3 regions of the Singulisphaera rosea genome follow, and region 2 is predicted to be linked to each of the others. Evidence: riboswitches for the same ligand, from Rfam matches in the RefSeq annotation. Region 2 holds a riboswitch; each other region holds the start of a gene.
The links. A riboswitch is a leader RNA that binds a small molecule or an ion and turns the genes downstream of it on or off. The one in region 2 is predicted to bind cobalamin.

Region 1 (9,856 bases), on a different contig from region 2:
TGCCAGGTCGGCCGCACACCCAGGAGCGCGAGGACCTGGGAAACGTCGTCCCCCTGCGTCCGGATTGCACTCGTGCCCCAGACGCTGATGCCGACCCGCTCGGGCATCTCGCCGGTTGCCACTCGATGACGCTCGACGACCTCGCGGGCCAGGGCCTGTCCGACCTCCCAGGACGACGGCGAGGGGAGGCTTCGCGGGTCGACTGTATAGAAATTCCGGCCCGTCGGCAGCACGTGGGCCATGCCTCGGGTCGGAGCTCCGCTGGGACCGGGGGGCACGTAGCGACCTCCGAGCGCCGCGAGCAGATTCGTCGTCTCCTCCTCCGTCTTCGCGAGCTTCGGAACCAGGTCCCGGCAGATGAAAGCCCCGATCCGGGCCAGCACTTCGTCGGTTCGAAATTCGTCGCCGAACGCCGACCCGATCGCCTCGCCGACCCGTTCCCCGTCGAACCCGTCGCGGTGCAAGGCCTTTAAGAACTGGCCGACCAGCGAGTCGACCGCCTCGAGCGCATCCCCCCGAGTCACGATCGGCTTGCCGGTGCGATCCGCGAGCCTGAGGACCGCCTCGTCCCGTTCGCCGTCGAGTCGCTTTCCGAGCCCGTCCTGGAGTTCATCCGGATCGAGCCCGAACAGGGCACAGGCCGAGGCACGAAGGCTCGGAGCCTCCAGGTTCGGCAGCCGGGTCAGGGCGCGAAGCAACTCGACGAGCGTCTCGTCCCTTGGGGCCTGGCCGAAGATGTGGAGGCCATCTCGGATCTGCGCCCCGGCAAGCTCGCAGAGGTAGGCGTCCAGGTCCTCCAAGAGGTGGGCAACCTCGCGTCCCTGCATGCTCGCGAGCGAGACGGGAGTGCCGTCGGCGGTCAGGCCCTCGTCCCAATCGTGCGTGTGATCGCCGTGGTCCTGGGTCATCAGCCGCGCGAGGTCGCGGTCGAGTCGCGCCCGCTTGATGAGGTCCCAGATCTGGCGTTGCAGGACCGGCAGCTTCGACGGGTCGAGCAGTTCGACCTGGTAGTACTCATCGACGAGCTGTGCGAGCTGTTCCAGTTCCCCGTAGACGCCGGCGTTCGTCAGCGGGGGGACCAGATGGTCGACGACCACCGCATGCCCGCGCCGCTTCGCCTGGGCGCCCTCGCCGGGATCGTTCAAGATGAACGGGTAGAACAGCGGCAGATCGGCCAGGAAGGCGTCGGGGGCACAACCGCTCGAGAGGCCGACGCCCTTGCCGGGCAGCCACTCCAGGGTCCCATGCTTGCCGAAGTGGACGATCGCGTCGGCGCCCCAGTCGTCTCGGAGCCAGCGGTAGAGGGCATAGTAATTGTGGGGAGGCGGCAGGTCGGGCTGGTGGTAGATGGCCGCGGGATCCATGCCGTAACCTCGAGGCGGCTGGAGGGCCAGGAACACATTTCCCAGCTCCAGTCCCGCCAGCGAGATCGCCCCGTCCTGCACGTAGGCCGCGCCTGGCGGCGGCCCCCACTGCTCGATCATCCCGCGTCTCAAACTCTCGGGCAGTTCCTCAAACCACGCGGCATACTGTTCCACAGGAACGCGCCCCGCGGCATTGGCGAGCTGCTCGGTCGTCAGGAACGTCTCATCATAGGAGCACCGGTCGATCAACTCATGGATCAGTGCATCGCCGTCGGGCGGTACACCCTCGATCCGGTAGCCCGCCTCGCGCATCGCCGCGAACAGCCGAATCAGCGAGGCGGGTGCATCGAGCCCCACGGCATTCCCGATCCGAGCGGCCTTGCCCGGAGCATTCGTCAGGATGACCGCGACTCGCTTCTGTTCGTTCGGGAGCCTGCCCAGCGTCGCGAATCTCGCGGCGAGGCCGGCGACCCGTGCGGCCCGGTCGGGCTCGGGCACGTATCGAGGCGCCTCCAGAGCACCCGGCCCTGAAGACTCCTTGAAGGAGACGGGCACGGTGATGATCCGCCCGTCGAGTTCCGGCACCGCGACGTTCATCGCCGTGTCGAGCGGCCCGAGCCCTCTCGGGCTCGCCTCCCACTGCGGCTTCGCCGAACCGCTGGCAATCGCCTGGAGGATCGGGACGTCGAGAGACTCCAGCGCATCCACCGATCCGCCGTGGGTCCAGTTCCGGGTCTCCGCCATCGCGAATGACATGGTTGTCACGAGCACGTCGATCAGCCGATTGTCCCCGTCGTAGAACAGGTCGAACGCCGAGGGCCAGGCCGCCGAAGGACGTTCCGACGCCCTCGACGGCTCCTTCAAGGAGTCGGTGAAGACCGGCAGGGCGTTGGCCCCCGCCGCTTCGATCGCACGCACCAGGGCATCGATGAACTCGAGGTTCGTGCTCAGCCAGTGGGCGCGATAGAAGAGCAGACCGACCGTGGACCGCGACGGATCACGCAAGGCTCCCCATTCGGCCAACGTCGTCTCGAGCGGGAGATCCGGGTGATAAACCCCGTGACGCGGCGGACTCCCGGGCGGCGAGAAGCCAAGCTCCGCCCGCAAGAGTTCGTCGGCCAGGAACCGCACGAGGTTCTCCATGTTGGCCGTCCCGCCCGCCAGGAGATAGGCGGCCGCTCGCTCGATCACGGCGGTCGGGACGGTCGAGCCCGCGAGGAATTCCGGGTCGGTCGGTCCGACGGCGCTGATGAGCAGCAGCCTCAGGTCGGTTTGACGAGCATACTGCGCCAGCCGACGCCACCCCGGCAGGTCGTCCGGGCCGCCGTGGACGCGTGCGACGACCACGCGAGCGACCCGGCCGCCGTCGTCCACGAGCGATGCCAGGTGCTCGTCGCTCTTCACCCGGTTCAGACTGGCCGTCCGGACCATGGGCAGTCCCACAGGCTGGTCGGCCATCGCCCTCCGCAGCGCCAGGAGGTCGGTGTCGGCGTGGGAAAGCAGCAAGATCTCGTCGACGAGCTTCGAGCCCGGATCGATGAATTCGCCTCGATCGTGAGACGATTCGCCGGAGAGCACGGCCTCCTCGGGCCAGGCGTAGAAGTCGAACGCCAGTTCGGCAAGCTCGGCCGTCGGCGGGAGGTAGCGATCGGCCGCCAGCATCCGGTCGATGTAGTCGTAGATCGCCAGGATCCGCGACTCGTGGTTGATCGACTGGAACCAGACTCGGCGGCCGTCGAAGAGCACCAGCGCCACGTTCAACAGCGGGCAAGGCCCCAGGCAACCGCTCATGGTGAGCTGGACGTTGTCCCGGATCCCTCGACGCTTGTACTCTTGCTTGTAGAAATCGAGGGGAACGATCGGATTGCCACGGTCTTCGCGCCCGCAGCAGCATCCCCGCTGGCAGACCAACAAATGCCCGCGCCGGGGCAAGACGTGGATCGTCTTCCCATCGTTCCTCAAGACACGACGGCGATTCGCTCGCAATGACACGGGGATTAGGCTCCGGCTCGCGTTTCGCTCGGTCATCGGGCTCGAGTTGGCATGGGCCAACACCGTCGCCTGGACGCCAAGCATGGCTCGATCGACTTATGAGGCCACGGCGCGAGAGGGTCGCGCACTTCGGGGCGGGGGATCCGGCGTCTCGCGGCTAGGAGCGAGCTTCGGGCGGTTCCGCCCAATTCCGGAGCCGGGTCGTGGGATCGAGCGACGGGGGAGTGCGTGAGCCTGAGACTTCGGACATGGATTTCCCTCACCTTCCTCGAGGTATATGGGGATAAGCTCAAGCGGTCGACCTGGCTTCCCGGTCGACGAGGCTGTGGCAGCCTCGCGCCCAGGTTACAGTTGCGGGACAGCGCCGGAATCACACCGGCTTCGCCGCTTTCATTGAGGGGGGGATGCCCCCAGCTTTGCACGGATGCAAGCCTCAGCCTACATTCGTACCGCGAGCGATCTTAGCCGAGACTCGAGCCCTCCGACAACCCATACCTGCCCGGCACAGCCTATCCATCGGCAGGAAGGACGACTCCGCCGAAGGCAAGACATCCAAGAAGTACCAAACCAAATTATTATAAATTGAATCCGACTTTAATCCGTTTTTCCAGCCGAGCACAACGAAGTAAGCGAGAGGGTTGAACCACGACCGCGAAAATCCGACCCACGCCACGGCCAAGCGTCCCCGGACAGAGTCGACGACGAGATCATCCCCAAGGTGGGATGCAAAGCGAAAACCCCGACCAACCGGCCGGGGTTTCTCACTCGTGCTCGACCAATTCATCCCGCAAGGCACCGCGCCCTCGACCTCCCGTCTCCTCACTCCTCCGTCGCGGCCAGCTCACTTCGGGTCAGCCAGGGCCTTCTCGATCCCCTTGACAACCTTCTCCGAGTCGGGACCTTCCTCAGGGTCGAACCTGGCGACAACCTCCCCCTTGCGGTTGACCAGGAACTTGGCGAAGTTCCAGCTGATGGGTCCGGAGAACTTGGGGTTGGTCTCCGGACTCGTCAGGAAGCCATAAAGGGGGTGGATCGCCTCCCCTTTGACGACGATCTTCGCGAAGAGCGGGAACGTCACGCTGTACTTCGAGCTGCAGAACGACTTGATCTCGGCGTCGGTGCCGGGCTCCTGGTTCCCGAACTCGTTGGCGGGGAAGGCCAGCACCTCGAAGCCATCGGCCTTGTATTTCCCATAGACCGTCTCGAGCGCGGCATACTGATGCGTATTCCCACACTGGCTCGCGGTGTTGACGATCAGGAGGACCTCGCCCTTGAACTTCGCGAGGTCCACAGTCTTCCCGTCGATGTCCTTGGCCTGGAACGCGTGCACGGACGTGGGCTTCTTGGCGGGTTCATCCGCGGGGGTGACCCGCGCGACCAATAGCAGGGAGAGGGTCGCCAGGAGAAGGGGGAGGATACGGTCGAGCACTGTGGATTCCTGTGCAAGGAGGAGGGAGGGACGAACGCAACGGCCCGGAGGAAGGGCCGCCCTGGCTTGTGCGACTAACCCGACATTGTAGGAGGAGCGACTACCGCATTATCATGGCAAGGCCTATTTCGGAAATCAAGGCGGGGGCTCTCGCGTCCAGAGATTTCGATATCTTGAACAGTGGCCCTCCAGGCGGCGTCCCCCACGCGAGGTTCTCGCCTCGACTCCCCGGCGAAGCCGGGCCAGCGAAGGGGGCCGAACGGGCCTCTCGAGGACGTCGTGAGGTCCAAGCGGCCGCCGAGGGGTCGTGAAGGTCATCACCCCGCGTACCTCCGTCGGACCCGAGTGATCAAGCCATGCAAGACTCTCTGACAGAGGGCGCCTCGAGGGCCCTGGGACGAGCCCAAGTCCGTGCCTTCCTGCGCGGCGCCTCGGCCGCGGAGCCGATCGACCTGCTCGCGGCCCTGATCGACGAGGCCGAGAGCCGCGCCGCCGAGTTGCTCACCCAGTCGGGGCTGGAGTCGGAACGGCTCTACCAGGCCCTCGGACTAGGCGGGCCGGACGAGGATGGACTCGAGACGCCGGAAGGTGCTTCAGCCCTTCCCTTTTCCCCCTCGTTCCGGGCCGTGATCAACGACGCGACCCTCCGGGCGAAGTCGCTCGAACGGGGCCGACAGGTGGGCACCGAGCACCTGCTCGCGGGGATGGTCGCCACCCCGGGACCGGCCGCCGACCTCCTGGCCGGCGTCGGGATCGAGCTCGAGTCGCTCCTCGAAAGCCTGACGCCTGGCGCCGCGTCCGAAGCCGGGCCGATCCCGATGGCCGACGAGATCCCCCCGCTCGAGCTCGTCGAACCGACCCAGGCCGTCGACCTCGGCCGGATCCTCGACGCCTCGGCGAATCGAGCCCGGGAAGGGCTTCGCGTCGTCGAGGACTACGTCCGCTTCGTCCTCGGCGACCCCGCGCTGACGAAGCGGCTCAAGGAGGTCCGCCACCGGCTCGCCGAGGCCGTCCGAGGCTTCGACGCCGAGTTGCTCATCGCCTCGCGCGACACCCGAGGCGACGTCGGCACGCACATCATGACGACCTCCGAGCAGGCCCGCGAGAACCCTCGCGCCGTCCTGACCGCGAATTTCAAGCGGACCGCCGAGGCCCTCAGGACCCTGGAGGAGTACGGCAAGCTCGTCGACGTCTGGCTCGCCGGACGGTTCGAAGTCCTCCGCTACGACGTCTACACGCTCGAGAAGCTCACCCTCACCGCCGTGGCCTCCGCGCGGGTCCTGGGCCCGGCGAGACTCCAACTCCTCGTCGGCGGCCTCCCCACCCTCGGCGACCTGACCTGGATCGTCGGCGAGGCGTTGGCCGGAGGCGTCGAGGTCATCCAGCTCCGCGAGAAAGCGATCCCCGATCGCGAGTGGCTCCGCAGGGCCCGGGAAGTCCGGATCCTCACCGCCCAGGCCCACGCCCGGTTCATCGTCAACGACCGACCCGACCTCGCCCGCCTCGCCGGCGCCGACGGGGTCCATCTCGGTCAAGACGACCTGACCCTCCGCGATACCCGACGAATCGTCGGGTCCGTCCCCCTGATCGGGATCTCCACGCACGACCGCGAGCAGCTCGACCGCGCGATCCTCGACGGAGCGAGCTACCTCGGCGTCGGCCCCGTCTTCGCCAGCACCACCAAAGACTTCTCCGACCTCGCCGGCCTCGCCTTCGTCCAGCTCGCCGCCGAGACCACCACCCTCCCCTGGTTCGCCATCGGCGGCATCAGCGAAGACAACCTCGAACGCGTCCTCGAAGCCGGCGCCACCCGAGTCGCCGTCAGCTCCGCCATCGTCCGCGCCGAACGCCCCAAGGCCGCCGCCGCCAAGCTCCGCGCCCAGCTCGACGCCCTCGATCTCGACGGCTGAATCGGATCGAGCCGAAATGACCGGACGTCGGGATTGGGCGTCTGGAGAACAAAACGACAGGGCGACTCACGGGAAGGTGAGGTCGCCCTGTTTGCATTTCCCGAGGTCGTGCAGACTCGACCGGCAGGCGGGTGGCCGTGGAACTTGAACGGCCCTCAAGCCAGGTTAGCGAAGACGAGGTCAAGGTCGGCCGCCCACCGCATCACGGCCGGACAATGACTTTCGCGCCGGGGCTCACCACGATCGGCCTCTCGACCTCCACCGCCGCAGCGGGGGTCTGAGCCTCGATTACGGCGGGGTCGGCCTGGATGACCCGGACCGACTTGACCACGGCAAGCTGATCGACGACCGATGTGACGCCCGTGGTGTTCTCCACCAGGTCAACCGCCCTCAGTTTGGACGCCTCACTGGTGACCGACCCCTGGAGGACGACGACGCCACCCGGCCGCGCTTCCAGCCGCAGGGTCGAGCCGGCCATCTTCTTGTCCCAATCGATCCGTTTGGTGACGCGGTTGAGCAGATCCCGCTCCTGGGCGGTGATCTCCCCACGCGCAACCCCGTCTTCGACCGACGCCCGGATATTCTTCCCGGCTTTGTCGAGACTGCGGCCGATCCGGTTGAGCGGGCCGTCCTGGGCATGGACCGCGGAAACCAAGGCGAGCGAGAGGAAAGCGGCAGTGCCTGCGCGGAACATGATCAGACTCCATGGAAAGAGGTCGTGATTCACGGAGGTCGATCGAGGTGTGTTGGTGAAGGGAGTCCGCAAGTAGCGTGCCGGCACGCCCGTGCGTCCCTCGTTCGTATTACCGAACGGAGATGCCTGTCTCAGGCCGTGCCGGGGGATGGCCCCCGGCACGGCCATATCACTTCAGGAATACGAGCCGGCCGGGCGAGGCCTCACCTCACGACCCGCAGTCCGGTCGCCACGCCCGTCGGGACGGGCTCGGCCCGATCCGTCTCGATAGTCCGCGGCCTCGGCGCCAACGCAAGCTCGTCGACGACTCGATCGACCCCCCGCGTGTCCTGCGCCAGGGCAACCGCCTTCTCCTTGTTCTCACGGCTTGGTACCAGGCCCCTGAGCACCACCGTCCCGTCTTCCTCGACCTCGACGACGATCGAGTTGGCGACCAGGTTCTTGTCCTGCCATATCCGGGTCTCGACCTGCCGCGACAGGCCGACCTTCCGCACCGAGGTCCGATCCCAGGCCACTAGGTCATTGAGGATCGCCCCCGTATACTGCCAGCCCCGAAGCATCGTCCGCCCGGCCCCGTTGACGCCGCCGACTAATCCGTCCGCCTCGCCGTAGCGGTCGGGCACCCCGCCGACCCAGATTCCCAGCACGATGCCGGCAATCAGCCCGCCCAGGGCCCATCTCAGCTTGAGCCCCGAGCGTGCCGAGAGGAGAGTGATCCCTTCGGTGCCCGCGAGCAGGCCGGTATCGATCCGTTCGTTCATGGCACTCACTTCCGTCACAACCCGGAGCGATCGCAGCACTCGCAACGCCCGGCGTCACCAAGGCCCCTGCCCGTCGGATTCCCGACGACGGGACGACCGCCGAAGCCCGGCGGACACCCTAATGATCGTTCTCCCGGGCCGCCCGATCGAGCCCGATCGACGAATCCACTCGCGTCAATTCTGGTCGTGACGATCGGGCACGCGGGCCAAGGCCGCCCGGGACGGTCCTATCGACGGTGTATGGCATGTCGAATAATTTAGGCTTCGACGCGTCTCCCATTAACCCGGAACCGATGGGGAAAATCAGGCTTCATACCGTCGCGTACGACGATTGTCCAAGCCACCCCCCTCGCCGAACATCTTTCGTTCGACCGGCTCCGTCGTCCCGAGGATCGTACGGTCGAAGCCAAGGCCCGCCTGGACAGGATCCCAGCGGCCAATCCTGACCTGACGACGGCCCAAGACCTGGCGGACGAGTTCACCGCCCTGATCCGCAAACGATCGACCGGGACGCTGGCGGATTGGATATCGCGTGCCGAGGTGAGTTCTTGCCCCGAGGTTCGCAACTCCGCCGAGGCATCCGCCGCGATGAGTCGGCGTTGTACGCAGCGATAACGATGCGATGGGGCAACGGCCCGGTGGAAGGTCATGTGAACCGACTTAAGACAACCAAGAGGCAACTGCACGGACGGCGGTATTCTCGCTCTTGGGAAGCGAAGCCAGTAAGGTCAGGCAATACACTCTTGACGATTGGCCCAAAGGTGGAATTGTGGAGGAGATTGATCTGGTCGGAAATGCGTCGTCGGATAGGCTGAAACATCGACGGCCTCCTGACTGGGAAAAGAGTGGGATCGTGTAACCACCCAAACCTATATCTAGAAGTCTTTTATTTGTATATCCAATTACCATCCATACCCTTACACCCGAGCCGAGTGCCATTCGGTCTACCATCTATTTTGAAACAATCGATCCATCGAGACTCTCGATCGTCATCCGATTCCTGTAAGTTCCCGCGCGGTGGCCGACGCTATCCCAGCCTCGGCCGACCGATGTGCCGGCAAGGCTGGTGTAAATCGCGGCGGTTGAGCCTGGGCGATCGCTCGCGAGGCTGAATTCGATCGCGTTGACGGGAAAGCCCCACCCTGCCGTCGCGGAGAGGGCCGTTCCCGCTTGTGCGGACCAGTCTTCCAGTGTGATTTTCGCCATTGCGATGCCCTTGTCATAGAGCGTGATCCCGAGCGGTTCGCCGCGTCCGAGCCTGCCTTGCGCCAGGACCTTGAACGGCCCTTTTTCGCCGTTGGAAGCCTCCACAACTCGGAATTCACCCAAGCGGTCGAGATATGCCGCGCGAAGCGGACGGCCGAATGGGTAGTCGGCCGGGCGAACCTCGATGAGCGACCCCGGGCATGGCGAGAATTCCAGGGAAAGTCGCTGATGCCCGCTAATATCCAGATCGCAAAAGGAATTGAGATGTGAGTCGATTCGCCGAGCAAGCCGAGCTTGCGACTCAAGTCGAACCGGACCAGATGCCTCGTCTTGCCAGGCCCGAAGGACCGCTTCATAATCCGCGCGATATTGGAGGAAAACCGTTCTTCCATCGCGTCTCGATGACTTCAAGCGAAGCTCTGGTCCCTCCCGAACCGACGCCGGCACGAAGGCCGTCCAGCAGCCGTCGGGCGATCGTTCCAGGAATCGCAAAAGTGGCT
Region 2 (9,856 bases):
CCCAGGGCGTCGCCGGTGTGCCACGGATAGGGCGCGTACCAGAGGATCTGCTGGAGCGAGTTCGCGGACCGAGAGGTCAGCTTGCGGAGGACCTTGCCGTCGTAGCGGTCGAGGAGGATGGCCGTATTGCCGTGCGGGTTCCCCTCTTCGGGGAGCCGCAGGCGGACGGCGAACGAACCTTCCGGTCCTTCGGGGAGATAGAGCCTCGTGATCCGGGCGTCGGGATAGGCTCTTGCGGCCAGCTCGCAGATCCGGTCGAGCGACGGCGGGGCCTGCGTCCGATCCCCAGAGGACCGGGCGGAGAGGTCCAAGGGCATCGGGCCGGTGATCCGTTCAACGATCGGCGCGAGATAGGGCCGGAAGATCAGGGATGCGCCGGTGACGGCCAGGACGGTCGTCGGGACCAATCCAAGGATGCCGACCTGCCGGTGGACATCGAGGGCTGTCCAAACTCGTCTCCTGGGCCCGTCGACACTTCGGGGTCTCGTCCACCACCAGAGCCAGGTGCCACTCGCTCCGAGGGTCAGGGAAAGCAGCCCGATCGCTCCAACGACCAGGCGGCCTTGCTTGCCGAGGAGGAGCTCGACGTGGAACGCCTTGATCCGGTCGATCAAGCCGGTGCCGAATCGCCGTCGGCCCTGGATCTTCGCCGAATGAGGGTCGACGAAGACCTCCCAGCGATCCGAAGGGTCTCGCCCGCCGAGGAACGCCATGAGAGCCACCCCTTCGCGGTCGGGGAAGAGGAGCATGCGCAATGCCGGCCCACCTGCGGACTCCAACTCCACGGCGCGGCGAACCGCATCGAGCGACGCCCGGGCGTGCAGGGGCTCGACCCGCCAGAGGGACGGGTTGAGTCCTCGATCGATTTGGGAGCGGAACGCCAGGATCCCGCCGCTGAGCGCCGTCGCGGCCAGGACGAGGCCGCAACCAAGGCCCAAAACGGAGTGGACCTTGCGGACGACCCGGTAGGACCTCATCGTTCGGAGGCCTTTCCCGGAGGGCTGGGAAGCCCCGACGCGTCCGGCGCCCCCGGCGGGGATTGGCCGGGGGGCGTGGGACGAGGCCCGGGGTCGGGCGGCCCGCACCCAACGGCCAGGGCCGCAGTCAGGGTGGCGACGATCGTTCCCCACGGGCGCCGGCTGGGGCGCCTCGGATTCGGATGCGATGGCAACATCGGCCCGGTGTCCTTCAAAGCGAGACCTTCGCGGATCAATAGGCGTCGGCGCTGATCACTTCGCCGCCGGCACGGGTGGCGAGTGCCTGGTAGACCGCCATCCTCGCGTTGGGGGCCAGGCTGTAGCCGCTCGGCCCGTTCAGGAGCGGGCCCGCCACTGCGTAGTCGTTCACGACGGGGAAGGCGTCGATAGAATCTTTGAGGAAATGGACCGACCCGTCGCAGAAGGCCACGTTGATGCCACCGGGATGGAAGCTCGAGGGGTAATACGGGCTCCGGAACCGGTTCGGGGCCGCGTTGTAGATCCCCTGCGCCGAGTAATAGCCGTAGGTCCAGGCCCCGTAGATCGACTGATAGTACAACGCCCTCGTCGGGGTGGTGGCGGCGTCGTTGACGTAGTAGGCCTGGGCCCGCTCGTCGAAGATCATCGTGGAGCTCGTGCCGTCGGTGACGTCGGCCAGCCGGACGTTGCTGTCCATGAACACGATGCCGTTGTGGGTCGCCTTGGCACGCTGGAGCTCGGCGGGGGTCATGTTCTTCGGCGGGTTGATCCAGAGGCCGGAGACGCCCCGGTAGCTCGCGTGGGCCTGGGCCCAGACGCCGGCCGGCAACGGGTCGGGATTCCAGAACGGGAGGCTGATCCCGCCGGCCGCCGCGGCGACCCGGACCAGGGGAGCGGTCTTCGACACGGTCGAGTCGCTCGGGCACCACAACGTGGCGATCCCGAGGCCCTCGATCGTGAGGTTCTCGTTGTCGTAGATCGTCCGAGAGAAGTTGATGGCGTTGTAGGCGGGGACCTGCTCCATGAAGCCGAGGATCCGCTCGAACGCGCTGTGGTCCGGGTAAGGCTTCGTGCTGGTGGGGTCGGCGGGATAAGGGAAGCTGCTGGACGGCAGGACGCCCGTCGAGGACTCGTAATTCATCGCCCCGATGGCGATCTGCTTGAGGTTGTTCGAGCACTGGGCGCGACGCGCGGCCTCGCGGGCGGCCTGGACGGCGGGCAAGAGCAACGCGATGAGGACGGCGATGATCGCGATCACCACCAAGAGCTCGATCAGGGTGAAACCCTGACGGCGGACGGACGGGAGGGAAGGCATGGGGTGAGATCTTTCTGCCGGGACGGGCAAGGGACCAGCTTCGGCCCTCGAGCGCACGGCCCGTTGCAGAACGTCTGCCAGCGGCCCGTCCGGATGCTCGTGGCCGAAGCATCGGAACAGCGACTCGACGGGCAGGTCTTCTGGCTCTCGGCATCCAACGGCTCCCGGACCGCCTTCCCACCTCGCGGCAGTGGCACGAATGTCCGGGGGCCTAGCCGATCACAGCGGCGGCCCCGCGACGGATTCTCACCGTCTTCCCTATTATCTCCCGACCCCTCTCGAGATGGGGAGCACCCGTCGAGCATGGGATTAGAACCAACCTCATCGGCCCCAGTCAAGGAGCGGCGGTCCCAATCGCGAGGCCCCGAGCCCCCGAGCCTCCTCACGCCGTCTTGGCCGTGATCGTCGACGTCGTGGCCGGGGTCAGCCCCGCGGCTGTGGCCTTGATCAGATAACCGACTCCCGACCTGGTCAGGTAGAGGTTGGTAAAGGTCGCCACACCGCGGACGGCCTTGACGGTCAAGGTCCCACCCAGCATGCCGTTGCTGGGGTTTGCGGCCAAGGTGAGCGTGATGGTACCGGTGTAGTTCGGATCGATGTTGCCGCTCGCGTCCTTCGCGGTGACCGTCAGCGAGAATCCGCTCAGCGTCTTCACGTTGCTCGGTGGTTGAGTTGAGATGGTCAACTGTGTCGCGGCGGGAATCACGGTCATGGACGTCGTCGTCGCGGACTGCAAGCCCGCCGCCGTAGCCAGGAGTTGGTAGCCGGCCCCGGCCGCGTTCAACGTCAGTCCCGAGAACGTCGCCACACCGCCCACGGACCGGACCGTCAGCGTCCCACCGAGCACCCCGCCGGAAGGGTTCGCCGCGAGGCTCAGCGTCACCGGGCCGGAGTAATTCGGGTCCACGTTGCCTTGCGCATCCTTCGCCGTGACCTTCAAACCAAAGCCGGCCGCCGTCTTCGCACTGCTCGGCGGGAGCGTCGAGACCACCAATCGCGTCGCAGCGGGCGTCACCGTGATGGCTGTGGTCGTCGCCGCGGAAAGGCCCGTTGCGGTCGCCTTGATCTGGTAACCGGACGCAGAGGTGTTCAACTTCAGGCCCGTAAACGTCGCCACGCCTCGGACCGCCTGGACCGTCGGTGTACCTCCGAGGACCGCACCGCCGGGGTTGGCCGCGAGGCTCAACGTGATCGATCCGGAGTAGTTGGGATCCACATTCCCGCTCGCGTCCTTCGCCGTCACCGTCAGACCAAAGCTGCCCGCCGTCTTCACGCTGCTCGGCGGCTGCGCGGTGATCGCCAACTGCGTTGCCGCGGGTTTGACCGTCACCGCCGACGGAGTGACCGTGATTGCCGAGGATGTCGCCGCCGACACGCCGGTTGCGGTCGCCTTGATCTGGTAGCCCGCCCCTGTCGCACTTAGGGTCAAGCCCGAGAATGTCGCCACCCCCCGGACGGCCTGGGCCGTCAAGGTCCCACCGAGAACGCCAGCTCCGGGGTTGGTCGCGAGGCTCAGAGTGACGGGCCCGGTGTAGCTATTGTCCGGATTCCCATTACCGTCCCTTATCGTAACAGCCATCGAGAACGGGGCGCCGATCGTCACGCGGCTCGGTGGCGACGTCGTGATCGCCAGCTGCGCCGCCGATGACGCGGACGAGGAGAACGGGGTCGTCGTCGCGAAGGCGGGGAGGAGCGAGCTCGTGGCCAGGAGGGTCTCACCGGTGCCGGACTTGTCGAGGGTCAGACCAGTGAAGGTCGCCACCCCGCCCACGGCATTTACGGTGAGGGTGCCGCCGAGCGTCGCGCCGCCCGGGTTTGCTCCCATCCTCAGGGTGACGGGACCGTTGAACGACGCATCCTTGTACCCGTTGGGATCGACGACCGTGACGGCCACGCCGAATCGGGTTCCGGTTGTTACCTTCGTTGGGGGTTGGGTCGTGAACGAGAGCGCGTCGGTCACCCAACCGACGTCGGCCAGACCGGCCCAGTCGAGCGAGGTCATCCCGCGACGCTGGCCCGGGGCGAGCAGCCCGTCCATCAACGGCTCCTTGCCGTTCGAGGAGAGCTTCGTCGACCACATGCCGTTGCTGTCGGTCGCCAAGGGGACGGGCCCCCCGTTGCTCACCGAGGCATGGGTTCCGGTGAAGGTGCGGTTCATCAAGTCGACGTTGGCCGTCCATGGGAGCGACGTACCGAAACCGAGCGTGCTCACGAGCATTTGTTCGGCGACCGAGAGGAAATCGTACCGGCCGGCCCCGGGCGTCCCGCCGGTACCCGCGAAGCTCCAGTTCGAATTCGCGCTGAAGGTGAGCATGCCGCCCCAAGGGGAGGTGTCCGTCGGCTTCGCCCCCAGGGCCCCCGCCTGGCCTCGCGAATTGATGTTCTGGATGAAATCCTTCGAGCCGCTATAAGACTCCCCCGCGCCGGTGTAATACGAATAGCCACTGGTCGGCGAGGCGAAGCCCCCCACGTAGACGAGCAGCGTGTTGGCAGCCACGGTCGGATTTTTCACCGTGACCAACGAGCCCGACCTCGGGCTGCTCGGGTTGGCGAAAGTGATCGACCAGTTGTTGCCCCCGGCCGCATTGGGCGTGATCGCCGTGAGACTGTCGTGCAGGCCACCCCCGATGATCGCCGCGGCCTGCTCCAGGACCGTCTTCGCCGCGGGATTGTTCGCGAAGAAGCCGGAGTTGTCATAGGTGTAGTCGTACTGGATCGCCACCGACATGACGACCCGAGATTCCAGTGATTCGAGCCCGCCCGAAAACGTCCAGGCCTGGCGGGTCGATCTTCGGGGAGTTCTTCGCGGGCGCAGAGCTCGGATTCCCAGCATCGAGGGTGCATTCTCCGTCGTTGCACGACTCGGAGGGGGCGCGGACTTCGGGCCGCCGCTCCGTCTTGTTACGTTGGTCGGTGTTCCTACAACGTCCCCGACCGTCCTTCTCGCAGGCTTATCGTAACAACATCACGTTTTTTCAATCTATTTCGACAATAGAATGCATTCCCAAGTCTTGGCGAAGATTCTTCGCGACATTCATCCCTTTTTTCCATTCCACGCATTCGCCGATTCATTTTTGATCACAGAATCAAAACCTGGCACCCCCCCGCTCAACCCAATCCCCGCCGCCTACGAATTCAACCCAATTCATACTCTCGACCCGATTCTTCTCGCCATCCGTCCGAGGGAATTCCGAGAATCGAGGAGATCTAGGCAAGTCACGATCGCGTGGCATGTCGCCATAAAGCATCAGAACCCGTATACAGGATGAGGGCGGTCGGCGTCGGCCGTCGTGTTGAACCGTTGGCAGGAGACGGGCTACTGCTTAGGATACGTCGCGTTTTGGCCGGTTGGATGTTGCTTTACGAGGACATTTCGACATGGGTGTCGTGCAAGTGCTCTGACGAGCGGCGGACCACATCCTCCGACTGAAGGTGCTCGTCTCAGTGCCTGAGAGCCAGCCGGCGACGATGTTCATCTACGGCCTTCGGGGTGACGGTCACGAGGCGATGAGGACTCTTTCCAGAGTCGTCTGCGCCGGCTACGCTGGCGGGTTGGACGTCGAACGCCGAGATGTCACCGACCGAGGTCGGCTCCGGCGGGAACCGCCACGATCGAAGACCCTTGTCGAGGGGACCCGATGACATCGAAAGCGAGCCCACGCGAGGGGGCGGCGATGCATTGCATGGAGATCCGGGGCGGGAGCCATGCCGTCCAGGAGGCGCTGAGCATGCCCGGGCTCGAGGCCTGGGTATACAGCCTGCCGTATGAAGGGGCCGCGCGGGGGGGCGACATTCACTATTTGTCGGTCTGCGGCGGGGGGATGACGAGTCGACTGATCGTCGCGGATGTGTCGGGGCACGGGTCACAAGTCGCCGACTTCTCGGCGACGCTCCGCGACCTCATGCGGAAGAACATCAACACGAAGAGCCAGACGAGGCTGGTCCGCTCGCTCAACCAACAGTTCACCGAGTTCGCCCAATGGCAGCGCTTCGCCACGGCGGTGATCGCCACCTACCTGGCGAACAAGAAGACGCTCACTGTCTGCAACGCCGGCCACCCTCGACCGCTCTGGTATCACGCGAAGGCAGGGACGTGGGGCCTGATGGATCGGAACGTCGGCGAGGCCGGGAATCTCCCGCTCGGATTCGACGATGAGACGAACTATCACCAGTTCTCGGTCACGCTCGGCCAGGGCGACGCTGTCTTCTTTTACACCGACGCCCTGATCGAGGCGACGACCCCGTCCGGTGCCATGCTCGGTGAAGAAGGGTTGCTCAACCTCGCTCGAGGGCTCGACCTCTCCGACCCTCATCGAATGGGTCCAACGCTCCTGGCGAGAGTCGAGGACTACCGGGGGGGGCGATCGGCCGACGACGACACGACGCTCGTCGCTCTCTTCCACACGGGGGACGGCGTCCGGCCCCCCTCTCTCGGCGAAAAGCTCGACGTCTATGCCAAGGTGTTCGGGCTCAAATCCGTTTGAATGAACCTCCCGAAACCCGGCTTGAGGAAGAAGCCGGGTTTCGGGCAGGGAAGGGCAGGGCAGATCAGATCAGGACAGGATTTTTGACTATCGAGCCGCCTTCTTCTTCGCGGCGGCTCCGACGACCCCGCCGATGTCGGGATGGTTCGTTGCGGGGAGCCGTTTGGCCAATTCCGAGATGACGGCCGCATGGCTTGGATCCTTCGCGAGGTTGGTCCACTCGTAGGGATCCGCTCTTTCGTCGTAGAGTTCCTCGTCGCCGTTCTCGTAACGGATGTAGCGCCAGAGGTCGGACCGCACGGCGTGGTTGCCGAAGCGATAGGTCGTGAGGGCGGGTTGGTCCCAGGCGGCCTTCGGATCGGCGAGGAGGTTGCGGATAGTCCGTCCCTCGATGTGGGAAGGAGTCGGGATCCCGCAGAGGTCGGTGAGCGTCGGATAGATGCTCATGAAATCGACCGTGCGCTCGCAGAGTTGGCCGGGTTGGGTGAGGCCGGGCACGACCCAGATGAGGGGGGCGCGCGTGGCCTCTTCCCAGAGGGCGAACTTGCGCCAGTGCTGCTTCTCGCCGAGGTGCCAGCCGTGGTCGCCCCAGAAGACGACGATGGTGTTGTCCCGCTCGGGGGATTTGTCGTAGGCCTCGACGAGGCGGCCGATCATCGCGTCGCAGTAGGAGATGGCTGCGAGGTAGCCCTGCACGGCCTCCTTCCAACGGCCGGATTCGAGGATCGCCTTGTGGTCACCCTCGGGCTTGCCCATCTTGATCCCCGCGGGGGGGATGTCGGCGAGGTCGTCCTCGCGATGCGGCGGGAGTTGGATCGCGTCGAGCGGGTGCATGTCGTAGTACTTGCGCGGGACGTTCCAGGGCATGTGCGGCTTGTGCAGGCCGACCGCAAGGAAGAACGGCTTGTCGCGTGCCTTGGCCAGTTGGTCGATGCCATACTGGACGATCTTCCACTCGCGAAGGTCCTCGTCGTTGCAGTCGAGAGGCGCGAATTTGATCCCGCCGACGCCCGTGTCACCCTTAGGAAGCGGGTCCTTCCCTTCGGACTCGAAGTAGTCGTCCCACTCGGCCCGACGGCGGTAGGCTTCGTGGTAGATCTTGCCCGCCCCCGCGACGTAATACCCTGCCTTGCGGAACGTCGTCGTCAGCGGCAGGTCTTCTGGGATCGCCTTGCGCCAGTCGTTGTTGTTCTCGTAGACCCCCGAGGTCGACGGCCGCAGGCCCGACATCAGGGCCGCTCGCGACGGGTTGCAGACCGGCGCCGCGCAATAGCTGCGGGAGAACCGCACGCCCCTCGCCGCGAGCTTGTCGATGTTCGGGGTGATCGTCTGGGCGTTCCGTCCCAGGTAGCCGACCCAGTGATTCAGGTCGTCCACGGCGATGAACAGGACGTTGGGCTTCTTCTCGGCGGCGACCGCCGGCCCGCCCGCGATCGCCGCGAGCAGCAGGGTCGCGGCGAGGGGGAATCCGAGTCGTTTCAAGGGAGCATACTCCTTGTCTTGCAATGGTCCTTTGAGATCGGACCACGCCAATTGATTTTTTGATATGCCGAGTTTCTATGGGAGTCGGCGAAGATACCCCGAAAGGGGTTGTCCATGTCGAGTACGTCAGAAACCCGGTCTTCGAGGGAAAACCGTGGTTCGGGACAGACAAGGGGGCCGACGACTATCGCACGGCCGTCCTGGCGGCCGCACCGGGGCCCCAGAGCGGCTTGGCGAGTTGGTCGCTCCAGGACTTCCAGGCCTCTTGCAGCTCCCGGGCTTTCTCCGGCTGCTCGGTGATGAGGTCATGGGCCTCGCCGATGTCGCTGGCGAGGTTGTAGAGACGGACGGGCCCACTCTTGGCGGTCGCGGCGTCCGACTTCGCCCCGGGGGTGTCCAGCGCCTTGTCGTAGCGGACGAGCTTCCAGTCACCTCGACGGATCGCGAACTGGTCGCCCAACCGCCAGTAGAGCGAATGGTGCGGGGTACCCTGGTCCTTGCCGCTGAGGAACGGCACGAGGTTGACACCGTCGAGTTTGGCCTTCGGGTCGATCGCGACGCCGGCGGCGGCCAGGGCCGTCGGGAGGATGTCGAGTTGGATGACCGGCTTGTCGTACACGGCCCCCTCGGGGAGCTTGCCCTTCCAACTGACCACGAACGGGACGCGGATTCCCCCCTCGAGCGTGGTCCGCTTCGAACCACGCAGCGGCGTGTTTCGCGAGGCGTTGATCGTCGTGCCCAGCATGGTCGGGCCGCCGTTGTCGCTCAGGAACACGATGAGCGTGTTGTCCTCGACGCCGGCCGAACGGAGCTTCGCGAGGACGGCCCCCACGGCCTCGTCCAGGGCGAAGAGCATGGCCGCGTAGGTCCGCCGGGTCTTGTCCTCGATCGACGCGAACTTCGCGAGTCGGGCGTCATCCGCGTGCATCGGGGTATGAACGGCGTTGAAGGCCAGCTCGAGGAAGAACGGCTGGTCCTTGTGTCGGTCGATGAACGCGACGGCCTCGCGGGAGAAGGCGTCGGTGAGGTACGCCTTCTCGGTCACGATCTTTTGGTCTCTATAGATATCCTGACTCTCTTCCACGAAATAATCGTGGTGCCCGGGGAGGAACCCGAAGAACTCGTCGAATCCTCGTTTGTTGGGATGGAAATCCGGATCCGCCCCCAGGTGCCACTTGCCGACGAGCCCGGTGGCATACCCCGCGGCCTTCAGTCGGTCGGCGATCGTCGACTCAGACAGCGGGAGCCCCAGGCGCACGCCGGGCGCGGCGACCGCCCCCGGATTGAACTCGTGGCCGAAACGCTGCTGGTAGCGGCCCGTCAACAGGCCGGCTCGCGTCGGGCTGCAATACGGCCCGGAGACGTAGCCGTTGGAGCAGCGGACGCCCCCCTTGGCCAGGGCGTCGAGGTTCGGCGTCGGGATGTCGCGGGCCCCGTGGAAGCCGACGTCGGCATAGCCCAGGTCGTCAGCTAGCAGGATCACGATATTCGGCTGGCCCGCCGCGACCGCGTCCGTTCCCCCGGCCGCGGCCAGGCCGGCCACGAGGGCGATCATCCTCAAAAGCCGACCCATCGATCTCTGTCTCAGCTCTCGCATCAAGGCTGACTCCTCTCGAACT
Region 3 (9,856 bases), on a different contig from region 2:
CGTCGCGCCAAGTGATGATCTCGGCGATCGTCCGCGCACAGCCGATGCACAGGCCGGAGGTGCTGTCCATCCGGCAGATCCCCACGCAGGGGCTGGCCACGAATTCGGGCATCGTCGGCGCACCTTCGCGAGGGCGGGGATCAGAGTTGGTCGGCGCTGATGATCTCGCCGCCGCGTTGGGAGAGGACCGCGGCCAGGACCTTCGGATCGAGGTTGTCTTTCAGGAACCGGGCCGATCCGTCGCCGAAGGCGAAATAGGCCCCGCCGACGTGGTAGCTGGCGAACTCCTGGCCGAACTCGCACCCGATCTTGCCGAGTAACGGCGAGGTGCTGGTCACCTGGCACGACGCCCAGATCGTCCCCGGCACGGTGCCGTTCCGGGCGCTGATGGGGGCGCTCTGGTCGAGGAAGTTCTTGTGGCCGATCCAGTAGCCGAACGAGGCCTCGTGGGCCTCGCCGACGAGGATGGTGTAGGTCGTGCCGTCGGTCATGCTGAGGACCGAGCTATTGGGGAGGGACGAGGTCAGCAAGACCCCGCGAGGCGTCCCCGAGGTATCCCCCTGGTTGGCGTAGTTGTTCTGGCAATTTGTGCCGGGGAAGCATCGCAGGGCGCGCTCGCCGTAGTTGCCCGAGTAGTCGTTGCGCCCGAACTGCAACGGCGATGACGGGGCATCGCCGTTGGGCCTCGTGAGCGACGAGTATTGACTGGTGGGGCAGAGGAAGAGGGACAGCGAGGTGGCCCCGGCCGTGGTGTTTTGGGGCTCGATGTACCACAGGCTCTGATTAATGCTGTTGTAGAGCGGTGATTGTTCGGCAAATGGGAGGATGGCCGTCCCCCAACTGGCCATGCGCCTGGCCCGGGCCGCGGGGAGGTTGGCGACCGTGACGCTGGCCATGCTCAGGCCGTAGCCGCCGGCGGGGAAGACGTTGTAGGTGCCCTGGTACGACTGGAAGGCGATGCCGATCTGCTTGAGGTTGTTCGAGCACTGGGCGCGCCGGGCGGCCTCGCGAGCGGCCTGCACGGCGGGCAGGAGCAGGGCGATCAGCACGGCGATGATGGCGATCACCACCAGCAATTCGATGAGCGTGAAGCCACGATGGGGCGTGGCCAGGGGACGAGGGCGCACGAGAGACGCAGCCTTTCCGCCGGGTCGGGCGTGAAATCCGGCTTCGGTGTCCCGGCTCGCGGCCCATCGCAGACGTCCTGCGTGCGGGCCGCCCGGAAGCTCCGGGTCCGAAGCGTCGGAACCGATCTCGACGGGCAGGTCTTCTGGCTCTCGGCTCGTGGCGGCGTCCGGATAGCCTTCCCGCCTCGCGGCAGTGGCAGAGGATCCGGAATCCTGGCCGATCACAGCGGCGGCCCCGCGACGGATTTGCACCGTCTTCCCTATTCTCCCCCGGCCCTTGGCAAAAGGCCGGCGGCACCCGTCGAGCGTCTGTATTACAGCGACACCCCGGTTTCGCTGTCAAGGACCGCCGCCATGAATTCGTTAGTCGATATGAATGCGTCACAAAGCAATAAATGAGGCAGGCCCGCATGAAGGGCCAAGCCGACGGTCCCCCTCTCCGCCTTGTCGCTCGAGTCCATTCTCGCCGGGATCTTTGCCCTGGGCCCTCCGCGTCGACGGCCAATTGCCCCGGAATCCACGCCCTTCAAAATGTCGATCTGGAAGATTTTTTTGGGATCATGTCCGGTCGGTGTGGAGTCCCTGATAACCCTGTCGAAGGGGGTCGTGAGACGGCCCCGCGAGGAACACGACGAACGAAACGATGGGGGACCCGACGATGAAGACCGTTTTGCTGAAGCTGGTGGTGGCGGGCACGGCGGTGGCGGCGATGACCTCCGCGGCGGATGCAGGGGAACGCACCTACGGTGGCTCGTCCTCGAACGCGTCGCAGTGGGGGTATCCGCAGTGCCGTCCGGAGTCGGCCCCCTGCGACTACCCGCCTCCTCCCAGCGACGGCGGCTACTGCCCGCCGAGCTATCCGCCGACCAACTGCGGGTATCCCAGCGGTGGGAATTGCTACCCCGGCGGCGGTCGTCCCGGCTACCCCGGCTCGGGCGGCTACCCGAGCGGTGGCAATGGCTATCCTGGTGGCGGTTACCCCGGCTCGAGCGGCTACCCTGGTGGCGGTTACCCCGGCTCGAGCAGCTACCCTGGCGGGGGTCGTCCCGGCGGCTATCCCGGCTCGAGCGGCTATCCTGGCGGGGGGCGCCCCGGCTATCCCGGGTCCGGCAATGCGAGTGGGTATCCCCAATCCGGCCACGGCCCCGTCTGGGGACAGTCGGGCGGCAACTACCCCCGGCCCGGCGGGAACAGCTACCCCAACAACGGCGGGTCGCTTCCCCCGAATCGTGGGCCGGTCTGGGGGCAGTCGGGCGGCTACGGCCAGCCCGTGAGCTACTCGGGCGGCGGGTACGGCGGACACGCCGGCGGGCATGGCGGGCACAACGGGGGTCGGCGATAAGGCCGATCGAGACGGCGAATCTTGATGATGGTCGCCCCGGGGGGAACCTCGGGGCGTCTTCGTTTGTTGAGGAGCCCAATCATTCGCTCGGCGGGGTGAGCGTGAAGACGCCGAACGGGCGCGACGACGTTTCGAGGCCGACTTCCCACTTGTTGAAGCGGACGAGCCAGCCGTCGGCTTCGAGGGCCTCCAGGAGGCGGAGGCTCATGGTGCGGAAGGGGTCGGAGAGGAGAACCCGTCCGCCTGCCGCCAGGTTGGTCTCGAAGATCCGGCGGAGCTGCGGGTGGAGCGACTCGCCGTAGAGGATGTCCGAGCCGAGGATCCAGTCGTAGCGTCCGGCGTCGTCCCAGGCGGTCCAGTCGGCGAGGCGAAGCTCGACCGCCGCGACGCCGTTCCGTTCGCCGTTGCGGCGGCAGAGGTGGAGCGCCAGCTCGTCGCGGTCGGTCTGAACCACCTTACCGCCGAACGACGCCGCGACGATGCCGGGGAGGCCCGTGCCGGAGCCGAGCTCCAGGACGCGCTTCCCCACGAACTCTCCCGCGAGTCCGACGATCTCGTGCACCAGCGCGATCGAAGACGGCCAGAGGGAGACGCCGTAGGGCAGGCGGTTCTCCTGCGGCTCGATGACCCGCGACTCGTCCTCGCGGGTCAGGACTGCACCCGTGTGGAGGATCGTCCACTCGCGGCCTCCTTGCCTCGTGCGGTACTCCTGGAGCCGGAAGTCGCCGCCCGTGGTGCCGAGCGTCTGCTGCGTCGTTGTGCTCTCGTCCATACCGCCACTTTACTGCTCAGGTCTCGGGCGGGTGAAGACGAGGCCTTCGCAAAAGTCCGATCGAAGCCTCGGCGCGATTTCTCGCCAGCCATTGACTTGTGTCGCAGGCTACGCAATGATGCGTATCGATCGACACGTCGGACAAATGGAGGACCAGGATGGCGGGTCGGAAGACGATCGCGATCACGGACCGGCAATTTGCGGTCCTGAAGGTGCTCTGGGCGTCCGGGCCGTTGACGGTCCGGGAGCTGATGGGGCACCTGCCTCGCGGGGACCGGCAGCCTTATACGACGGTGCTCGGGCTCTTGCAGGGGATGGAGAAGGGGGGCCTGGTCGCCCACGAGAAGGAGGCCCAGGCGCACCGCTACCGGCCCACGCTCACGGAGCGCGAGGCCACCTCGACGTTGTTGTCGGACTTCCTCGGCCGGTTCTTCCAGGGGTCGGCCGAGCGTCTGGTGCTGGGGCTGGTCGACTCCCAGCAAATCGACCCCGAGATGCTCAAGTCGATCGAAGCGAAACTCGCCGACACGTTTGAGCAAACCCCGGAGGCGGGGACCTCCGAGGCGAAAGGCCCCTCGAAGCGAGGAGGGCGGAAATCATGATCCGGTTCGTCGATGGCACGATCGACCCGTTCTTCTGGTTCCTGGCCGATTGGTCCGTTCGCTGGGGGGTGGTGATCCTCGCCCTCGCGGCGTGGTTCCGGATCCGGCCCCCGCGCCGGGCGGCGACCCGACACCTGCTCTGCGCGTCGGCACTGGCGGCGGGGCTGGTGCTGCCCCTGGCACCACGGTGGTCGATCCCCTGGCGACGGCCCGCACCGACGCCTTTGCCGGCCGCCTTGCCGACCGTCGCAAAGGGGCCGGTTGTGCTCGATACAAGACTGCTCGTCCCGAGGACGAGCGCGCCGGCCGAGACCCCGGCCTCTCAGCCGCCGACCCCGGTCGTTGTCCGTGCCGGGGTGCGTACCTCGGAGGTACCGGCACGCATTGAAAGGTCCGCGATCCCCGAGCCCGAGGTCGCCGAAGGCCTGGGACCCTGGCGCCAGGCCAGGGTCGTCCTGGGGGTAGCCTGGTTGGCGGGGATGCTCGTGTCCCTGGTCCGTCTCCTCGTGGGTGGGAGGATCCTGGCCCGGCTGCGGTCGTCGTCGAATCCCGTCTCCGGTGAGGCCCTGGTCCGATACCGGTCGGAGCTCGGCGTCCGCAGGGGTGTCGTGATGGCGACACACGAGGCGGTCGGGTCGCCGGTCCTGCTTGGCGGCCTCGCGCCGACGATCCTGGTCCCAGACGACTGGGACGCCTGGCCCGAGGCGACGAGGCGGGCCTGCCTGCTCCACGAGCTGGCCCACTTGGAGAGGTGGGACGACCTGGCGAAGCTCGCCGCCGAGCTGGCGCGGGTCCCGTTCTGGTTCCACCCGGGGCTCGCCTGGCTCCTGGCCCGGCTCGACCGCGAGGCCGAGCTGGCCTGCGACGACATGGCCGTCGGCCGAGGCGTCGCGCCGGCCGAGCTCGCGAAGTTGCTCCTCGACTTCGCCGCCCGTCCGCTCCGGCTCGATCTCCGGCGGCTTGGCGTCGGCGGCCAAACCCTGTCCTTTTTCGACCGGAACACGGTCTTGACCCGGATCACACGACTTCTGGAGGACGACATGTCTCGAGCGATCATCCCTCCGTCGAAGCTCCGCTCAATCGCCCTGGTCGTGGCTGTCGCCGCTCTGGCGTCGGCGATCGGCGGGGCCCAGGGCCGGGCGCTGGAACCCGACGCCCCGCCGCAACCGGCCGCAAAGCCGAAGGATGCCGGCCAAGGGCAGGGGACTGCCCCCAAGTCGTTCTCGGTGGTCGTCAAAGACGCGGAGGGACGACCGGTCGAAGGGGCGACCGTGGTCGCCGGACTCATCCCGACGAATCCCGGACAGGAGGGTGTGGCCACCGACGTGACCTCCTCAAGCACCGGCGTCGATGGCTCCGCCCGGTTCGATCGCGAGCCGAAGCCGGGGATCTGGGTCATCGCGTTCAAGGAGGGGCATTCCTTCATGAGCCGAAACCTGCTCGACCCGACGGGGGCGATCCCGACCTCGCTGGCCCTCCCCCGCACCCGGGTGCTTTCGGGAACGGTCGTCGACGCCGCAGGCCGGCCGATCGAAGGGGCCGAGGTACGAGTCGAGGGGGCGTATCGGACCTCCGGCCGGACGCCGGTCTTCTATTTCGCCCCCGCCCTCCAGGCACTGACGAAGGAGAAGCCGATCCAGCGGGCCTTCGTTACCCGGTCGGACGCGAGCGGGAGCTTCCGCTTGGAAGCACTCCCCGAGCAGGCCCAGGTCGCCCTGGTGGCCTCGGCGGAGGGGAAGGCGACGACACAAACCGCGTTGCGGAAAGAGGGGCCCCGCGCCGCCGACAAGGCCGAGGATCCCGTCCGCATCGTGCTCAACGACGAGGCGCGGGTGTCGGGGCGGGTCGTCTCGGCCGTGTCCGGCGTCGGGGTCTCGGGACGATCGGTGACGCTCCGAGGGATCGCCGAGGGGGCGAGCGTCTCGCTCCGAGGGAAGGCGACGACCGACGCCGAAGGGCGGTTCGAGATCCGAGGTCTCGGCGCGGGCCGGGCGAACATCCTCCTCGATGACGTGCCCGCCGACGGGCCCTGGACGTTCATCGCCGCGACCGACGTCCGCCTGACCCCGGGCTCGACCGCCGCGGCGAGGATCAAGCTGGTCGAGGGCGTGAAGGTCACCGGCTCGGTGACCTCAACCGACGGCAAGCCGATCCCCGGCGCCTCCGTCACCGTCTACGGGGCGAGGAACCCGATGAACGGCGGCTCGACGCCGGTAACGGTCCTCAGCGACCCCTCCGGCGTCTATCGCTTCCGGATGCCGCCGGGGAACGCCTATGTCATGCTGAATGGCAGCGTCCCGGGATACACGAGCCTGGGCAATACCGAGTCGAACCGGAGCGTGCTCATCCCGGACGGCCAGCCGACCTTCACCCTCCCGGTATTCGCGATGGCGCCCGGAGTCAACCTGACCGGTCGGATCGTCGACGCGACGGGCAAGCCGCTCGAGGGGGCGAAGCTCGTCGGCGTCTGCAACCAGACCTATTGCTCGCCGCTGAACCAGCCCTCGGCAACCGCCGACGCCCAGGGACATTTCCGCCTCGACATGCAGGCGGACGGGCAGCCCATCCCGCTCAATCAGGGGGTCACGTTCCAGGTCCGACTGGCAAGCGGGCAGGAGTTCGACGCCTCGCTCGTCCCGACGGGCAAAGGCGAGGTGACGATCAAGCTGCCGACCCTTCGGGACGGCGGGCCGAAAGGACCCGAAACGGTTGCCCCCGACGAGATCGCCGGGGTCGTCACCGACGTCGAGGGGAAGCCCCTCGAAGGGGTTTTGGTCCATCCTTATAGCTGGGTCCCGTTCATCAAGACGAAGAGCGACAAGGAGGGCAAGTTCCGCGTCAAGGTCCCCGAGCAAGGCAAGGTCGAGGTCCGGCTCAGCAAGGACGGATTCGAGCCTCGCGAGTTCCTGGCACATCCCACGGGTCAGCCGGGCTGGGTCGTGGTGATGGGGAGCCGGACCTACTTCGAAGGCCGGGTCCTCGGGCCCGACGGGGGACCGGTCGCAGACGCCCCGATCCGCGCCGACGCCGGTCCGAGACAGATGGCAGGGGCCCGCATGGGCGAATGTTGGACCGAGGGACTCTCGGGCAAGGACGGCCGGTATCGGCTCTATGTCGAACCCGGGATGTACGAGTTCCAGATTCGTGTCCCGGGCGTTGGCGTAATCCGCTCGCCGAAGCATGCGATCGCCACCGACGAGGCCCAGACCCTCGACCTCTCGCTCGGGTCGGGAGTTGATTTCGAGGCCCGCGTGGTCGACGCCCAGGACGGCAAACCGGTCGCGGGCCTCGTCCTGAAAGACTGGCGCAACCCGACCGTCTCGGGGACCTCCGACTCCGAGGGGATCCTCCGCATCCCCTCGATGTTGCCGGGCGACTTCAAGTTCGGCTCGATCGAGGCCGAAGGCTACGCGCGGTGGTGGTCCGACGCCTGCCTCAATGAGTGGAGCCGCTATCAGAAAGCGGACCGCTTCGGCTTCCAGCGCAACTTCGACGGGCTCGACTTCGCGATGAAGCCCGGCATGGCCCGCGTGACGATCCAGGTCGAGAAGGCCGCCACGATCCGAGGCCGGGTCATCGACCCCGACGGCAAGCCGGTCGCCGGCGCCACCGTCGCCCCCGCCCTGACCGGCTCCGGCAACTCGCTGACCGGCGACACTCGCTTCAGCGTCGAGACCAAACCGGACGGCACGTTCACCATGCGGCTGCCGGCCAGCGGCGAGATCGCCTACAACCTCGTCGCCCACGACGGCAAGTACCAGCAATGGCGGACCTGGGCCAACGGCGTCGTCGACCCGTTCCGGACGACCCCCGGCCAGGTGATCGAGGGGATGACCCTCCGACTGTCGAAACCGGCGACCGTCCGGGGCCGCCTGGTCGACGCCGAAGGCAAGCCCGTCGCCGGCCGGGAGGTCCGCGCCAGCGCCGTGGACAAGCGGGAGAACCGCTACTACGACCCGACCACCAAGTCCGGTGCCGACGGCACGTTCGAGCTCCACTTCATCCGCGCCGGCGAGCAGTTCGTCCAGGCCGCCCCGTTCTATCTCGACGCCAGCCAGGCCCCGCCCGGGACCAGCGGCAGGCTGACCCTTGCCGAGGGCGAGACCAAGGCCGGGCTCGAACTGATCGCGGACCCGGAACGCTGAATGGCGGCCGGGCGCGACGACGTTCGGATCCTCGCCGGGCGGCCGTCCCTCGGGGCGGTCGTCACGGTCGCCAATCCGCCTGCGGGCGGGGCGGTGGGCCGCGCGGATGTCTTCGGGGTCGATGAGCCGGTTGTTCCAGAACCGATAGGTGGCCTCGGTGGCGGCCCAACCGCCCGAGGCCTGCCGGCCTCCGGCGCGTCGAGCAGGTCGTTGACCCGTCTGACCAAACCTCGGTTCGAGCGTCGCTCTCCGAGGTCGACATGGCAGAGTTCGAGCGATGATCGCATGGTGCTCTCACGAACATTCAGGCAAGCAGGATTGAACTTATGGCTAATGGTTGGTAAGGGACCGTGAGAACGAGGGATTTCACGACGTGGGGGTCATTGGATCGCTTGCGATGCCGGGGGAGACTGTCCTTAGAGCCGATCCCAGTAGGCGGGCTTGAGCCTTGAAAACAAGGCGTTTTTCAGCCTGCTGGGATCAGCTCTCGGTACGGCTCACCGCAATCAAAGGTCCGGAATTCAAGGAGCGTCAGGACTTCGACGAGTCGGCTGGGCTGATCGCCTTAACTTAATGGACTGTTTGGTTTTGAATTCCGAACCATGTTTTGCGGTGAGGGGTGCTTAGGACACTCCGTCCTTGCCCTCTCCGGGCCCGACGGCCGGCCCCAGCCTCGACAGTCGGGACGACGGCGACGGATTCCCTGACCATGTTGGCCAAAGGCGACGCATCCCGGTTCTATAATAAGGGAAATGACGTTCATCCTGTCGTGGAGCCACCATGAGCCGATGCGCTCGTTGCTTCGAGTTGCCAGCACCGGTCCCCCAGACCGGGATCCTCTGCATCGCCCCCCCGCTCGCCCATACGCTCGGTACCGTGCGTGGCTTCCTCCGTCGATCCGACCTCGCGTACGCCGAGCCGGATGACAACGTGTTGGCCATCCCCTTGTCGGCCGGCGTCCTCCTGGGCCTCGCCCAGGGCCTTGGCAAGATCTTGAGCCAAGCCGAGTTGCGCGATACTCGTTCGTTCGTGACCGATGCCGAGGGGGGGCCGAGCCTGGCGGACCTGGCGTCGGTACAGCCCTTGGCCACGCTCTTCGCCCAGGTCCAGGGTGGAAGGTTCGCGACGATGATCGAGGAAGGCCGGTTGACCAGCCACTTCCAGCCGATCGTCCATGCCGTCGACCCGGAGAAGGTCTTCGGCTACGAATGTCTCCTCCGAGGCCTGGAGCTTGACGGCACCCTGGTTTACCCGGGCCTTCTCTACAAGGCCGCCCGGGACGCGGACTTCCTGTTCTCACTGGACCGGCAGGCACGCCTGACGGCGATCCGCACGGCGGTCGCGCATGGGCTTGACGCCACCCCGAATCGCCTTTTCATCAACTTTAACCCGACGTCGATTTATGACCCTACCTACTGCCTCCGCTCGACCGTTTCGGCGATCGCCGAAACCAGACTGCAACCCGATCGGATCGTTTTCGAGATCGTGGAGAGCGATCGGATCGAGGACGTGGAGAGCATGGTGAGGATCGTCGACTTCTACCGGCAAGCCGGATTTCAGGTCGCTCTCGACGACCTCGGTTCGGGCTTTGGCTCGTTGGACTTGCTGATCCGGCTCAAGCCCGATCTCGTCAAGCTCGACATGCAACTCGTGCGCAACGTGGATCAAGACTCCTACAAGGCAGGTATCCTAGCCAAGCTCCTGGAGATGGCCCGAGGGCTGGGGATCAAGACGGTCGCCGAAGGGATCGAGACGGAAGGAGAGTGGGGCTGGGTCCGCGAACATGGGGCCGACTACGTGCAGGGCTATTTGTTCGCACGACCTGACTGTCCACCGGGACGACCGCTCGTGCCCGCAGGAGCGAAGGC

Region 1: linked by a shared signal. The riboswitch ahead of cobN (cobaltochelatase subunit CobN) and the one ahead of ACYOEI_RS07105 (DUF1559 domain-containing protein) in region 2 are both predicted to bind cobalamin.
Region 3: linked by a shared signal. The riboswitch ahead of ACYOEI_RS30440 (DUF1559 domain-containing protein) and the one ahead of ACYOEI_RS07105 (DUF1559 domain-containing protein) in region 2 are both predicted to bind cobalamin.

Annotation. Positions count from the first base shown of each region.
Region 1 covers NZ_JBTYIP020000019.1:173,218-183,073, reverse strand. Annotated here, with positions in the region: gene cobN (cobaltochelatase subunit CobN) at 1-3,440, opposite strand, end outside; cobalamin riboswitch at 3,632-3,791, opposite strand; gene ACYOEI_RS27165 (glutathione peroxidase) at 4,198-4,785, opposite strand; gene ACYOEI_RS27160 (thiamine phosphate synthase) at 5,142-6,695, shown strand; gene ACYOEI_RS27155 (BON domain-containing protein) at 6,898-7,389, opposite strand; gene ACYOEI_RS27150 (BON domain-containing protein) at 7,593-8,150, opposite strand; gene ACYOEI_RS27145 (hypothetical protein) at 9,102-9,856, opposite strand, start outside.
Region 2 covers NZ_JBTYIP020000003.1:168,213-178,068, forward strand. Annotated here, with positions in the region: gene ACYOEI_RS07100 (PepSY-associated TM helix domain-containing protein) at 1-977, opposite strand, end outside; gene ACYOEI_RS07105 (DUF1559 domain-containing protein) at 1,210-2,271, opposite strand; cobalamin riboswitch at 2,385-2,584, opposite strand; gene ACYOEI_RS07110 (beta strand repeat-containing protein) at 2,654-4,999, opposite strand; gene ACYOEI_RS07115 (PP2C family protein-serine/threonine phosphatase) at 5,910-6,755, shown strand; gene ACYOEI_RS07120 (sulfatase) at 6,843-8,237, opposite strand; gene ACYOEI_RS07125 (sulfatase) at 8,422-9,834, opposite strand.
Region 3 covers NZ_JBTYIP020000024.1:131,326-141,181, forward strand. Annotated here, with positions in the region: gene ACYOEI_RS30435 (DUF1289 domain-containing protein) at 1-112, opposite strand, end outside; gene ACYOEI_RS30440 (DUF1559 domain-containing protein) at 141-1,127, opposite strand; cobalamin riboswitch at 1,244-1,444, opposite strand; gene ACYOEI_RS30445 (hypothetical protein) at 1,786-2,469, shown strand; gene ACYOEI_RS30450 (class I SAM-dependent methyltransferase) at 2,549-3,241, opposite strand; gene ACYOEI_RS30455 (BlaI/MecI/CopY family transcriptional regulator) at 3,400-3,843, shown strand; gene ACYOEI_RS30460 (carboxypeptidase regulatory-like domain-containing protein) at 3,840-7,988, shown strand; gene ACYOEI_RS30465 (EAL domain-containing protein) at 8,769-9,856, shown strand, end outside.